DNA from 2 places in the Gulosibacter sp. genome. Region 2 is predicted to be linked to the other one. Evidence: predicted binding sites of a transcription regulator. Region 2 holds the regulator's gene; the other holds the start of a gene.
The links. Region 2 encodes LexA, which represses DNA repair genes until DNA is damaged. Its sites were predicted from a motif close to TCGAACANNTGTTCGA; they were not measured.

Region 1 (6,023 bases), on a different contig from region 2:
CGGCGAGGGTCTTTCCGCCCTTACCCCAGCCAATGACGAGCAGATCAACGTGCTCAGTGTGATCCGGCGTTCGATTGTGTTGTGTCATGCTCCGGTAGCGTACGCTTCACACCCGAATTAACCACCCAGTCACCACAACCGACCAGATGGTCTGTACTATGGACTTCATGTTCGAGTTGACACCACCTTCGCCGCGCGCCGGCGCCCGCGAATGGGCTTCCCTGGCCGTACTCGTGCTCGCAGTAACGCTGCTTGCGATTGACGGCACGGTGCTTGCCCTCGCGGTGCCATCCCTGAGCGCAACACTTGACCCGACGGCAAATCAGCTGTTGTGGATCGGCGACATTTATTCATTTGCACTCGCAGGGCTGCTCATCACCATGGGTAACCTCGCCGACCGAATCGGCCGTAAAAAACTGCTCATGATCGGTGCACTTGGCTTCGGCCTTGCCTCGGCAATCGCCGCATTCGCGCCCACCGCAGAAATTCTCATTGCCGCTCGCGCACTACTCGGTGTCAGTGGCGCAACGCTGATGCCCTCAACCCTCTCGATCATTCGGCACATGTTCGCCGTTCCCAAGGAGCGAACTCGTGCGATCGCAATCTGGTCGGCGGGTGCAGCCGGTGGAGCCGCACTCGGGCCACTCGTGGGCGGCGTCCTGCTCGAGCACTTCTGGTGGGGTGCAGTGTTCCTCATCAATATCCCGGTGATGCTCATCCTGGTGGTCACCGGGCTCTTCCTGCTTCCCGAGTCAAAGAATCCCAAACCACAATCCGTCGACTGGCTCTCCTCCATCCTGTCAATCGCTGCCATCGTGCCGCTCGTCTTCGCAATTAAGCGAGTGTTTGGCGGCGGGTTCGACTGGGTCTTGCTCTTGGCCATCGTGGTCGGTGTGCTCGCGGGGTGGCTGTTCATCCGTCGACAGAAACGGCTTACGGTACCGATGGTCGATCTCGAGCTCTTTGCCGTTCCGGCATTTCGCGGCTCGGTAATTGCGATCGGTCTCGCGATTTTCGCACTGAGTGGTCTGCTGTTCTTCTTTTCGCAATACCTCCAGCTCGTGCGCGGACTTTCGCCACTGCAGGCTGGGTTGATGGAGTTGCCCGCCACCGTCGCCATGATGATCGTGATTTTGGCCGTCTCGGTCACCGTTGCTCGACTCGGGATGGGTGGTGCCACCGGTCTCGGGCTCATTGTGGCTTCAGCTGGCCTCGGCCTGCTGGCGTTTAGCGAGGGCCTAGACGGTATTAGCTGGATCGTTGTGTCCTTGCTCATCACCGGATTCGGTATCGGCTTGGCGACGACAGTGGGGATGGATGCCGTGGTCGGCTCAGTCCCTCGGTCGCGAGCGGGTGCCGCCTCGGCAATCTCGGAAACCTCGTACGAACTCGGCGTTGCCCTCGGCATCGCGGTGCTCGGGTCACTGCTCACCTCCCTGTACCGAGTGCAGTTGCCCGATCTGGCTACGGTTCCGGAAGGGATGCGTGGTGCAGTTCACGAATCGCTCGCTGCGGGTCTCGAGGCCATCGACGGAAGCGATCCCGCACTGATCGAGATGATTCAACACAGCTTCACCGGCGCCATGCAAATTACCGCGGTGGTGGCAGCCGTTATCCTGCTCATCGCCGGAATATTCGCATGGCGGACGATTCCTCGTGAGATCTCGGTGAATGAAGACACCGGAACCATTGAGGTGGTCAAGTAATGACGGCGACAGACAGTTCACGAAATACCGAGCGCACGCGTCAGGAAATCCTGGTGGCTGCCCGAAAAGTGCTCGTTGAGCGAGGAACCGCAACGACGGTGCAACAGATCGCTTCTGAAGCCGGCGTTTCGAAGAGTGGCCTGCTTCATCACTTCTCAAGCAAGGATGAACTGCTCCTGTCGGTGCTTGAGGAGTATTTTGAGGGGTTACAAGCCGCAATTCGCGCGCAGGTTGACCTTTCGGAAAACCATCCGGGCAAAGGTCTGCGCGCCTATGTCCGTGCGCTGTGCGACCCGGACTCCCCCATTCGCGTCGAGTTCGCGGGGTTCGCGGATTTCGGGACGTACTTAATGGGGATTCCCGGCATTGATGAATTGAGCGAGCGCGATAACGAGTATTGGCGTGAATTCTTTGCCGAAGACGGGCTTGACCCCGACCGCATCCTCACCGTTCGCTATGCCGCCGAAGGACTTGCTTCAGCTTCCGCTTACGATGAAAAAGTGCTCACCGAGGACTTACCTCGGGCGCTACCACTCCTGCTTGCGATGACCGAGGAGTAGTTGGCGGCGCTAGTGTGCGCCGCCCGTTTCAATAAGCAGCACTCCGCCCACAATGAGGATGATGCCGAGGCTCATCACCCATGTCAGCGGCTCCTTGAAGATCAGTCGGTCAAGAATTGCGATGAGGGCTACACCGGTCGCGGCCCAGATTCCATAGGCAACGCCAAGCGGGACTCCAAGTTGCAGCGTTACGGCCAAGAGGGTGAAGGCCACTGCGTAACACAGAACAACACCGATCCACCATCGACGTGGTCCATCGGTTGCCTTTCGCAGTGACAGGGTGCCGCTGACCTCCATAACGATCGCGCCGAGGAGCGCCAAGAGTGCGAGCCCGCTCAAGCTTCTGCTCGCTTCTTCGAGGCCGCCTGTGATCCAAGCTCAACCAGCAGGACACCGACCATCACGATGACGATTCCGATTCCCATAACAAGCGTGATCGGTTCGTTGAAGATGACCCAAGACATGATCGCTGTGAGTGCGACCCCGCACGCACCCCAAATCCCATACCCCACGCCCAGCGGCATACCGCGTCGGAGTGAGAGGAACAGTGCTCCGAATGAGGCCGTGTACCCGACCGCAACCACCGCGTAGAGCCAGGGTGCGTCGAGCGCACCCCGTAGCGAGAGTGAAGCGGTCACCTCAAGAATGATTGCCGCGACTAAGAAGACCCACCGCATCCATACTCCTCTCGTGTAGCAGCGAATTGGTTAGGGAGCGCCAACGAGCGTATTGAGTTGCAGCTGCAGTTGCGCTTTGAGTTGTTCAACGCTCCCGGTGGCTCCGGGGAGCAGCGCCGCAGTAATCTGCGTCCCAAGCGCGAAGCTGAGTAGTGCATCCACCTCAGCTTCCCAAGACCGCGAACGGTCTATTTCGGCGCACCAATCGAGCAACCAATTTCGCCATTCGCCGATGGAATCTTCGAAGAGTTCCTGTGCCGGCGGGTCGTTGGTGGCTTCGCTCCAGAACGCAATGACTACGCGAGCCTCATCGAGCAATTCGGAATTGAGCGGAAGGATTTCATTGAAGAATGCCGTCAATGCAGCCAAACCGGTGAGGCCGTTTACTTGTGCGACTACCCGTTCGTTTGTCCTCGCAAATACGTGGGCGTATGTCGCCTGCATCAAATCGGCTTTGGTGGGAAAGTACGGCTTCAAGGCACCGTTCGCGTACCCGGCTTCCTGCGCAATTTGCCGCATCGTGGCGCCAGCCATTCCCTGTCGCGCGATGATTCGCCACGTGGTGCCCACAATTTCTGCGCGACGCTGGTCATGGTCCACGGTTTTTTGCACTGTACTTACCTCGTTTAGTCCCGCCACATCGCCAGCGAGTTCCCGCGTCTGCGCTGAGCCGTCTGCGCTGAGCTGACGCCTACCGATCTATTCTCGCTCAACCGAGATTGGCGCGCGAATTCGGGCCTTGTGAGGGCCGCTCCGTGTCCCGCGCACCGTCAGCACTGTGTCGACGGCGCTTGCCAAGCCTTTTCGATCAGGCGGGACAACACATCCAGGTCGATGTCTTCTGGCTTGTTGATGTAGAGACAAGAGGCACCCACGGTGTACTTGCCAAGCTGTTCGAGGTCCGTAGCCGCGTCGGGACCGTCCGTGAGTCCGTACAGAGACAGTTTTGCTTTGCGCGGGCTGAATCCGACCTTGAAGGTGTCCCCTTCGCGTCCGGTGGCGTACTTGTAGTGCACCTGCCCGTAGCCGATCATGGACGGACCCCACATCACGGGTTCCGCCCCGGTAATCCGATTGAACAATTCGAGCAGCATTCGACCGTGTGCGATACGACGCTCCGTGTCGAGCGACTCGATGAAGTCTTCAGGACGCTGCGCGGTCTGCGCGGTTTTGATGTCTTTCGCGTTCTGGCCGGTGTGACCCTCGATGTACACCGTACCGCTCGGTTCCGGGGCTGGGATACTACCGGCGAGGCTCATGCCCTTCCGCTCGAGCGCACTTTGAATCCGCTCGAGACTGCGAACGCCCACGCCGTTGAGGGATGCTAGCTCTTGATAGTTGGCGGAGTTGAGTGACTCGAGGTCGACGTACCCCTTCGTTGCAAGTGCCTTTCGCGCCGCTGCTGCGACACCGGGGACGGTCTCAATCGGAGTTGCCATGCGCGAATTCTACGCGGGTGAGACCAATAGAATCCGCGCATGGCAACATTCTTGATCAACAAAACCCTGGGAAAGTCCGGCAGCTACGAGCGAACCGTGGCGGCGTCAAAGTATCGGCAAGAGGGCGACTATTTCGTGTTCTACGCGGATGCATCGATGACGAAGAAAGTGCTGACGGTGAAGGCCGAGTTGGTGTCGACTATCGATACGGAATAGTCCGCCCGTCGGGTCGGATGCGGCGTCGGGGCGGATGCGATGTCGGGGCGGATGCGATGTCGGGGCGGATGCGGCGGATGCCCTGGCGCCTTCGGTTCTAGATTCGAATAATTGTTTTCCCATTTATCGTTGCTTTGTTCGATTTATTGTGGTTGAATGGTGGTATCACGCACGGCCGATACTCCCGTTTTGGAGGTGACCCAATCATGACTGCAGCCACCGACAACCCGAACCACAGCGACAGTGCTGGCGACGATGCCGGTGCGGATACTGCCGACGTGTTGCGGGCCTCGCGGCGGGCGTTTGCCTCCGCGGAGCGCTCGAAGCGTGCCGCGGACGCCGCCCTGGTGCACGTCCTCGCGACCTCCTATGACTTGGCGACCGCAAAAGCGGACATCGCTCCCCGTACTGCCGCTGGCGAGGAGTACGAACAGGTCCGCGCCCAATACCTCCGCGCAATTGTCGGCGAGTTCGCGGTCGAAGCCCGCATGTCCGATGCCTCCCTGGCCCACCGCGCGAACCACGCCCACACGCTCATGGCGAGCTACCCCTCCTGGGTCGATGCCCTGGCAGCCGGGCGAATCGAGTACGCACACACCGTCGCGCTGCTGCGGCACGACCACCTGCTCAACGAGTCGCAACGCGCCGAGTACAGCGACGCCGTACTGGCGTACGCCGAAACGCACACCAGTGGGCAAACCCGGTCGTTCGCGGAACGGCAAGCCGCGAAGTTCGCCCGCGATGACTTCGAACAGGCCTTCGAGGCTGCTTTTGCCGACCGGAATATTGGGATCAGTCACGATCCGGCGGGGATGTCCACGATCTACGCGACCATCCCCACCCAGCTTGCGGTCCCGATCGATGACCTCCTCACTCGTCAAGCACGGTTATTGCGCGCCGAACACCAACGCGACGCAGCTCACCACGCACAGATGGCGCGCTCGATCGACCCAGACCTGCGGGCGCAGGGCACCGCATTCGTGCCCGATACGCGCACGATCGCGCAGATCCGCGCCGACCTGTTCACGGACACTCTCTTGACGGCGACCCCGCAAAGCATCCTCAACGGCCCCAATCAGGGACTCGCGCGGGTAAAAGCAACGGTCGGAATCACCATCCCGGTACTGTCGCTGCTGCCGACTGCGGGGGCGTCCACCGCTAGCAACACGACCACTGGCAACACCACCACTGGCGCCTCTAACACGTCGCCGGTCACGGTCGACGCTCACACCACCGGAGTGCCCGAGGCTGCCCTGGTCAATGGCCTGCACCCTATGAGTACCGCGCAAGCCCGTCAGCTCGCGGCCGAAGCACCCACGTTGCGGCGAGTATTGACGCATCCGATCACGGGACACGTGATCAGCGTCGATACCTACGAGCCACCCGCCAGCCTGCGCACCTTCCTGCGCATCCGGGACCGCACTT
Region 2 (6,023 bases):
GTAGACCGAGTGCGTCAATTTGATCGGAATGGCGTGCGGGAGGATCTCGTCCAGTTCGAGGTCGGTCGCGGCGAAGGAGTGCACGAAGTAGAAGCGCTCATCTTCGATGCCGCGGAACAGCTTGCTGTCGGCGGGCACCTCTACTTTGCTCCAACCCATATGTGGCAGCCGAGCTGCTTCAAGTTGCCGCACCACGCCGGGCCACTGTCCCAGTCCCGGAATTCCCGGCGCCTGATCCTCCGGCTCCTCGTCCCACCAGAATGAAGCGGCATCGCTCGCGTGCACTCGTGAGGTCGCGTCATCCGTAATCAGCAGTGGTGCCTGTGGCACCGTCACACCTTCGAATCCTCGCTCGAACATGATTTGCATGCCCACACAGATGCCAAGGACGGCTTTGCCTCCGGCGAGCCGCTGATCGATGATCATGGGCCCGTGCGCCTGTTCCAGCCCCCTCATCACTTCTCCGAAGCTACCGACTCCGGGCACGAGTAGGCCGTCCGCAGCAATCGCTGCTTCCGGATCCTTGGTGAGAGTGACGTCGGCACCAGCCTCTTCAAGCGCCTTCACTGCCGAGTGAACATTCCCAAAGCCGTAGTCGAACACGACTACACTGGGTCGGCTCACAGTGCACCCTTGGTCGACGGGATGCCGTCCACCTCCGGATCGAGTCGCTTCGCGGCACGGAATGCGCGCGCGAACGCCTTGAACTCTGCCTCAGCAATGTGGTGTGGGTCACGGCCCTCAAGCACACGCATGTGCACGGTGAGTCCTGCGTGGAATGTAATCGCTTCAAATACGTGGCGGACCATTGACCCAGTGAAGTGACCGCCGATGCGGTGCAGTTCAAAACCTGCCGGTTCGCCCGAGTGCACGAGGAAGGGCCGTCCGGATACATCCACCACGCACTGTGCGAGAGCTTCGTCAAGTGGGACGAGCGCGTCACCGTAGCGGCCGATTCCGCGCTTGTCACCAAGCGCCTTTCGGATCGCTTCGCCGAGCACGATCGAGGTGTCTTCGATCGTGTGGTGCTCGTCGATGTGGATGTCACCGGTCGATCGCACGGTGAGATCGCTCAGTGAGTGCTTCGCGAACGCAGTGAGCATGTGATCGAAAAATGGTACTGATGTGTCGATATCGGCCTTGCCGGTACCGTCTAGATTGATCGTCACTTCCACGGTGGACTCGCTTGTCTTCCGTGTCTCCGTGGCAATGCGTGCCTCGGTCATCGGGTTGCCTCCTTGCTTTGAAGTTCTGGACGCTCGCGGGTGATTTCTGCGAGGGCGTCGAGAAACGCTGTAGTTTCAGCTTCCGTACCCGCCGTGACCCGAAGGCAGCCTGGAATGCCGTTATCGCGGATGAGAATGCTGCGTCGATAGAACTCTTCGAACATCTCGTTCGGGTTTTCGACTCCGGTAAACATCACGAAGTTCGAAGCGGATGGGTATACTCGGTAGCCAAGCTTCGCAATCTCTTCGACGAGTCGATCGCGCTGCTCGCGGATCAGGTCAACTTGGGCGAGCATGAGATCGCTATAGTCGAGCGCCCCGCTTGCCGCGGCCTGGGTGATTGCCGACAGGTGGTACGGCAGCCGGACGAGTCGAACCGCATCCGCCACAGCCGCATCCGCGGCGAAGTAGCCGAGACGTGCGCCTGCGTATGCGAACGCCTTTGACATCGTGCGTGAGATCACGAGCCGGGGACGACCTGGAAGCAACTCGAGCGCCGAGGGCATGCCGTCGGGTCGAAATTCGGCATAGGCCTCGTCCACAATCACGATTCCCGGAGCGGCGTCATAGGCTGCCGCAATAGTCTCGAGAGAGAGTGCGGTACCGGTGGGATTATTGGGGCTGCAGAGGATCAGCACATCAGGCTGGTGGAGCGCTACCGCTTTCCGCGCGGTTTCAGGACTGATTTCAAAGTCACTGTCACGCTCCGCGCCGATCCATTCGCTCCCGACGCCTCGAGCAATCAGTGGATACATCGAGTAGGTCGGATTGAACCCCATGACTGTGCGGCCTGGGCCCGCGAAGACCTGCATCAGTTGCTGCAGGACCTCATTCGAACCATTCGCCGCCCAGACCTGCTCGCGTGAGATGCCGTGACCGAGATATTGTGCGAGCTTCTCGCGGAGTTCGACAAATTCTCGGTCAGGGTAGCGATTGAGGCCCGGAAGAGAACGGGCGATGTGCTGGATCACATGAGTCGCTACTTCCTCGGGCACCGAGTACGGATTCTCATTCACATTGATCGAAATCCGCACCGGTTCTTGCGGTGCACCGTAGGGTGCGATGCCGCGGAGGTCATCACGAAGTGGTAGCTCATCTAGGGAAGTCACCGCTCTATCTTAGACGGGCGGCAGAAATACCTGGGCAGGTGCGGAGTTGTCTGCGCACGCAGGCGACGTTCACGGCACAAACTTCACCCGCGGAGAGCACTACAGGTTCGGCAGCGCGAGTTGCTGACCAGCCTGTAGTGAAGCGTCGGACAGCCCGTTGAGGCGCATGATCTCCGCGACTACATCGCGAACATCACTGGACCCCGCGATCCCCCCGGCGATATCCCACAGCGATTCACCCGCGAGCACCGTGTGCATTTCGAACTGTTCGTGCGCGCCCTGGGCCACGGCATCATCACCAGCGAAGGCAGCTGGCATTTGGGCGACACCAATACCTATACCGAGGCCGACCGGCGCCAACAGCAACGCTGCGAGCACACGGCGCCCGCGCACAGTCAGCTTCAGACCGGCACGCTTACGAGAAGTGTCGTGGAGCGACATTGCAGTCATGGTCTTTCTCCCTTCGGTAAACACTTGAGCAGGTTGTTCGATTGTTGTGATCGAAACCCTGTTCCGAATGTCTGTTCTAAACTTATCTTCGAACGATGGTTTTCGCAAGGATTTTCTTCGAATTTTTTTCTCGACACGCTCGAATATCTGTTTGATTTTCGAGGTATCCCCACTAGAGTCAAAAGCGACACAAGAGGACAAGACCACGAGCCACCGACATTCGATGGTTCTTCCCCACCAGGAAGCCGAGGAGCGCACCATGAAACCCACAATCAAGCCCCTCTCCGCCAAGCAGGAGCAGGTCATCGGCTTCATTGCCGAGCACCTGAACCGCCACGGCTATGCCCCCACGATTCGTGAAATTGGTGACGCAGTTGGCCTCGCCAGCTCATCCTCGGTTTCACACCAACTCGCCCAGTTGGAGAAGCACGGGTATCTTCGCCGCAACTCGAATCAGGCACGCACTATCGAACTGCTCTACATGCCGCAGGTCGCAGAAGAGACCGAAGAAACGGCCCCGGCAGAGACGGCGCTCGTGCCGCTTGTTGGGCGAATTGCTGCTGGCGTACCGATTACCGCGCAGCAGCAGGTAGAAGACGTAATGCCATTACCTCGCCAGCTCGTTGGCCTCGGGGACCTCTTCATGCTCGAGGTGTCCGGAGATTCGATGGTGGACGCCGCGATTTGCGATGGCGATTGGGTTGTCGTCCGAGAGCAGAACACTGCCCAGAACGGCGAGATCGTCGCCGCAATGCTCGACGGTGAGGCCACTGTGAAGGTGTTCCGTCAGCGCGATGGTCACGCCTGGCTTCTCCCCCGAAACTCCGCGTATGAGCCCATCCTCGGTGACGAATCACAGATCCTTGGCCGCGTCGTAGCGGTAATGCGTTCGGTGTAGTCCAGATCCTTTCGCGTAAGGAATCTGCGCGCGATGAGTGAGGCCGCTCGGGAAGATTCCCGGGCGGCCTCACTCATCTGACTCAAGATCGCGTCAAGTCGTTAGCTTGCTTGATCGTGACGCGGCAACTCGAGTTTTCGGGTACTGGGTCGTTCATCATTGACGCGTGGCTTCGAACGGACTGTCGGTCGAGTGCGTTCCGGCGCACCTTCCCCACCCACGCGGAACGGTTCAATCGCACCGAGCTGGTCTGCGTGCACTCGAGCACGCAAGTGGGTGCCGTCAGCTTCATGCGACTCTTCGAGCACGCCACCGGAATTGTGCAGCAGGGACACCAGATCACCACGGTCGTACGGCACGATGAGTTCCACCTCAATTTCCGCGACCGGAAGCATCTCGGCAATCGTTTCGAGGAGCTCGTCCACGCCCTGACCGGTACGGGCGGAGACAAATACTGATTCGTGTTCCAGACCACGAAGGGCTATCTCGGTGTCTCGATCGATCAGATCGGCCTTATTGAACACAATCAGTTCAGGGATGTGCCGGGAATCGATTTCCCCAATGACCTCGCGAACCGTCTGGATCTGCCCCGCGGGGTCGGGGTGCGAGGCATCCACAACGTGAACAAGCACATCTGCCTCGGCGACCTCTTCAAGCGTGGAACGAAACGCCTCCACGAGTTGGTGGGGCAAGTTCCGGACGAATCCCACAGTGTCCGCGATTGTGTATGGGCGACCGTCTGCGGTCTCGGTTCGTCGCACCGTCGCGTCCAGCGTCGCAAACAACTGGTTCTCAACGAGGACTCCCGCGCGAGTAATCCTATTGAGCAGTGAGGACTTGCCGGCGTTGGTGTAACCCGCAATCGCAACGGCTGGCACCTGATTCCGCTCCCGCTGGGCACGTTTCGTATCACGAGCTGTCTTCATCCCGGCGATTTCGCGCCGAAGCTTTGCCATACGCGTGTGGATGCGTCGCCGGTCCAGTTCGATCTTCGTCTCACCGGGACCGCGGGATCCCATACCTGCACCGGCAGAGCCGACCTGACCACCGGCCTGACGAGACATCGAAGCACCCCAACCACGAAGTCGCGGCAAGAGATACTCAAGCTGCGCGAGTTCCACCTGGGCTTTACCCTCACGGCTCTTCGCATGCTGACTAAAAATGTCCAGGATGACTGCGGTGCGGTCAATTACCTTAACCTTCACCGCATCCTCGAGCGCACGTCGCTGCGAGGGCGCGAGTTCGGTGTCGGCGACCACTGTGTCGGCTCCGGTCTCGGCAACAATGTCCGCGAGTTCGTCCGCTTTACCTCGGCCGAGATAGGTCGCGGGATCGGGATTCGGTCGACGCTGCAATACGCCATCGAGCACTACGGCACCAGCGGTTTCGCAAAGCGCCGCCAGTTCCTGCAAGGAGTTCTCCGCGTCCTGCTGTGTGCCAGCGGGATACACACCGATCAAGACGACCTTTTCGAGGCGGACCTGTCGGTACTCAACCTCGGTAACGTCTTCGAGCTCCGTGGAAAGGCCGTCAACCGTCTGTAGAGAGCGTCGCGCTTCGCGTTCAAGCTGCAGACCATCTATTTCAGAGTCGTATGTCGTATCCGCATCATTATCGAGCGCCTCAGCACGTCCGCTGGTGAAGAGCGTTGTTTTGCCTCGCTGCGATTCTTCGCGAGCGAGTACCCGATCGACGATGGCTTCATTGCGGTCGTCAACATCAGGGTCAGAATAGGAAAAGTGTTCGTCGTGGTCTTTGAGCATGTTCGAGCAAGTCTACGCCCTGCGATACCTTCTAGACATGGCCGAACAGTATTTTGCGGAGAATCCGCAAGCCAAAGAGCGTAAACGCGAACTCGACATCACATTACGAGGTCGTGACATCTCCGTTGCCACGGCGAACGCGGTATTCTCCGGCGATCATCTCGACCGGGCAACACGCATCCTCCTTGATGAAGCCCCGCAGGCGCCTTCTGAAGGTAATGCGCTCGACTTGGGATGCGGGTGGGGGCCGATCGCGCTCGCGCTCGGCTTCGATTCTCCCGATTTGGATGTCTGGGCTGTCGATGTCAATGAGCGTGCGATCGAACTCACGAACGAGAATGCGCAGCGCCACGGACTGTCTCGGGTGCGCGCCCTAAAGGCGGAACAAATACCAGAAGACATGCAATTTGATGTCATCTGGTCGAACCCGCCAATCCGAATTGGCAAAGAGGCCTTGGACGCGTTGCTGGCGAAGTGGTTGCCGCGGCTAGTCCCGGGAGGTGAAGCGTGGCTAGTTGTCGGGAAGAACTTGGGTGCGGACTCGCTGCAGAAGCGGCTCGCAGCGTCGCTTGGAGAA

Region 1: the regulator LexA is predicted to act here: its motif matches at 4,702-4,717, upstream of ACTHXA_RS04265 (HNH endonuclease signature motif containing protein).

What each region holds. Positions count from the first base shown of each region.
Region 1 is NZ_JBQDBE010000005.1:26,916-32,938, reverse strand. It holds gene ACTHXA_RS04305 (dihydrolipoyl dehydrogenase family protein) at 1-88, opposite strand, end outside; gene ACTHXA_RS04300 (MFS transporter) at 168-1,706, shown strand; gene ACTHXA_RS04295 (TetR/AcrR family transcriptional regulator) at 1,706-2,266, shown strand; gene ACTHXA_RS04290 (DMT family transporter) at 2,276-2,605, opposite strand; gene ACTHXA_RS04285 (DMT family transporter) at 2,602-2,943, opposite strand; gene ACTHXA_RS04280 (TetR/AcrR family transcriptional regulator) at 2,974-3,555, opposite strand; gene ACTHXA_RS04275 (DUF1801 domain-containing protein) at 3,714-4,382, opposite strand; gene ACTHXA_RS04270 (hypothetical protein) at 4,422-4,598, shown strand; gene ACTHXA_RS04265 (HNH endonuclease signature motif containing protein) at 4,805-6,023, shown strand, end outside.
Region 2 is NZ_JBQDBE010000014.1:66,895-72,917, reverse strand. It holds gene ACTHXA_RS10520 (imidazole glycerol phosphate synthase subunit HisH) at 1-624, opposite strand, end outside; gene hisB (imidazoleglycerol-phosphate dehydratase HisB) at 621-1,226, opposite strand; gene ACTHXA_RS10510 (histidinol-phosphate transaminase) at 1,223-2,335, opposite strand; gene ACTHXA_RS10505 (LysM peptidoglycan-binding domain-containing protein) at 2,435-2,785, opposite strand; gene lexA (transcriptional repressor LexA) at 3,045-3,683, shown strand; gene hflX (GTPase HflX) at 3,785-5,446, opposite strand; gene ACTHXA_RS10490 (class I SAM-dependent methyltransferase) at 5,484-6,023, shown strand, end outside.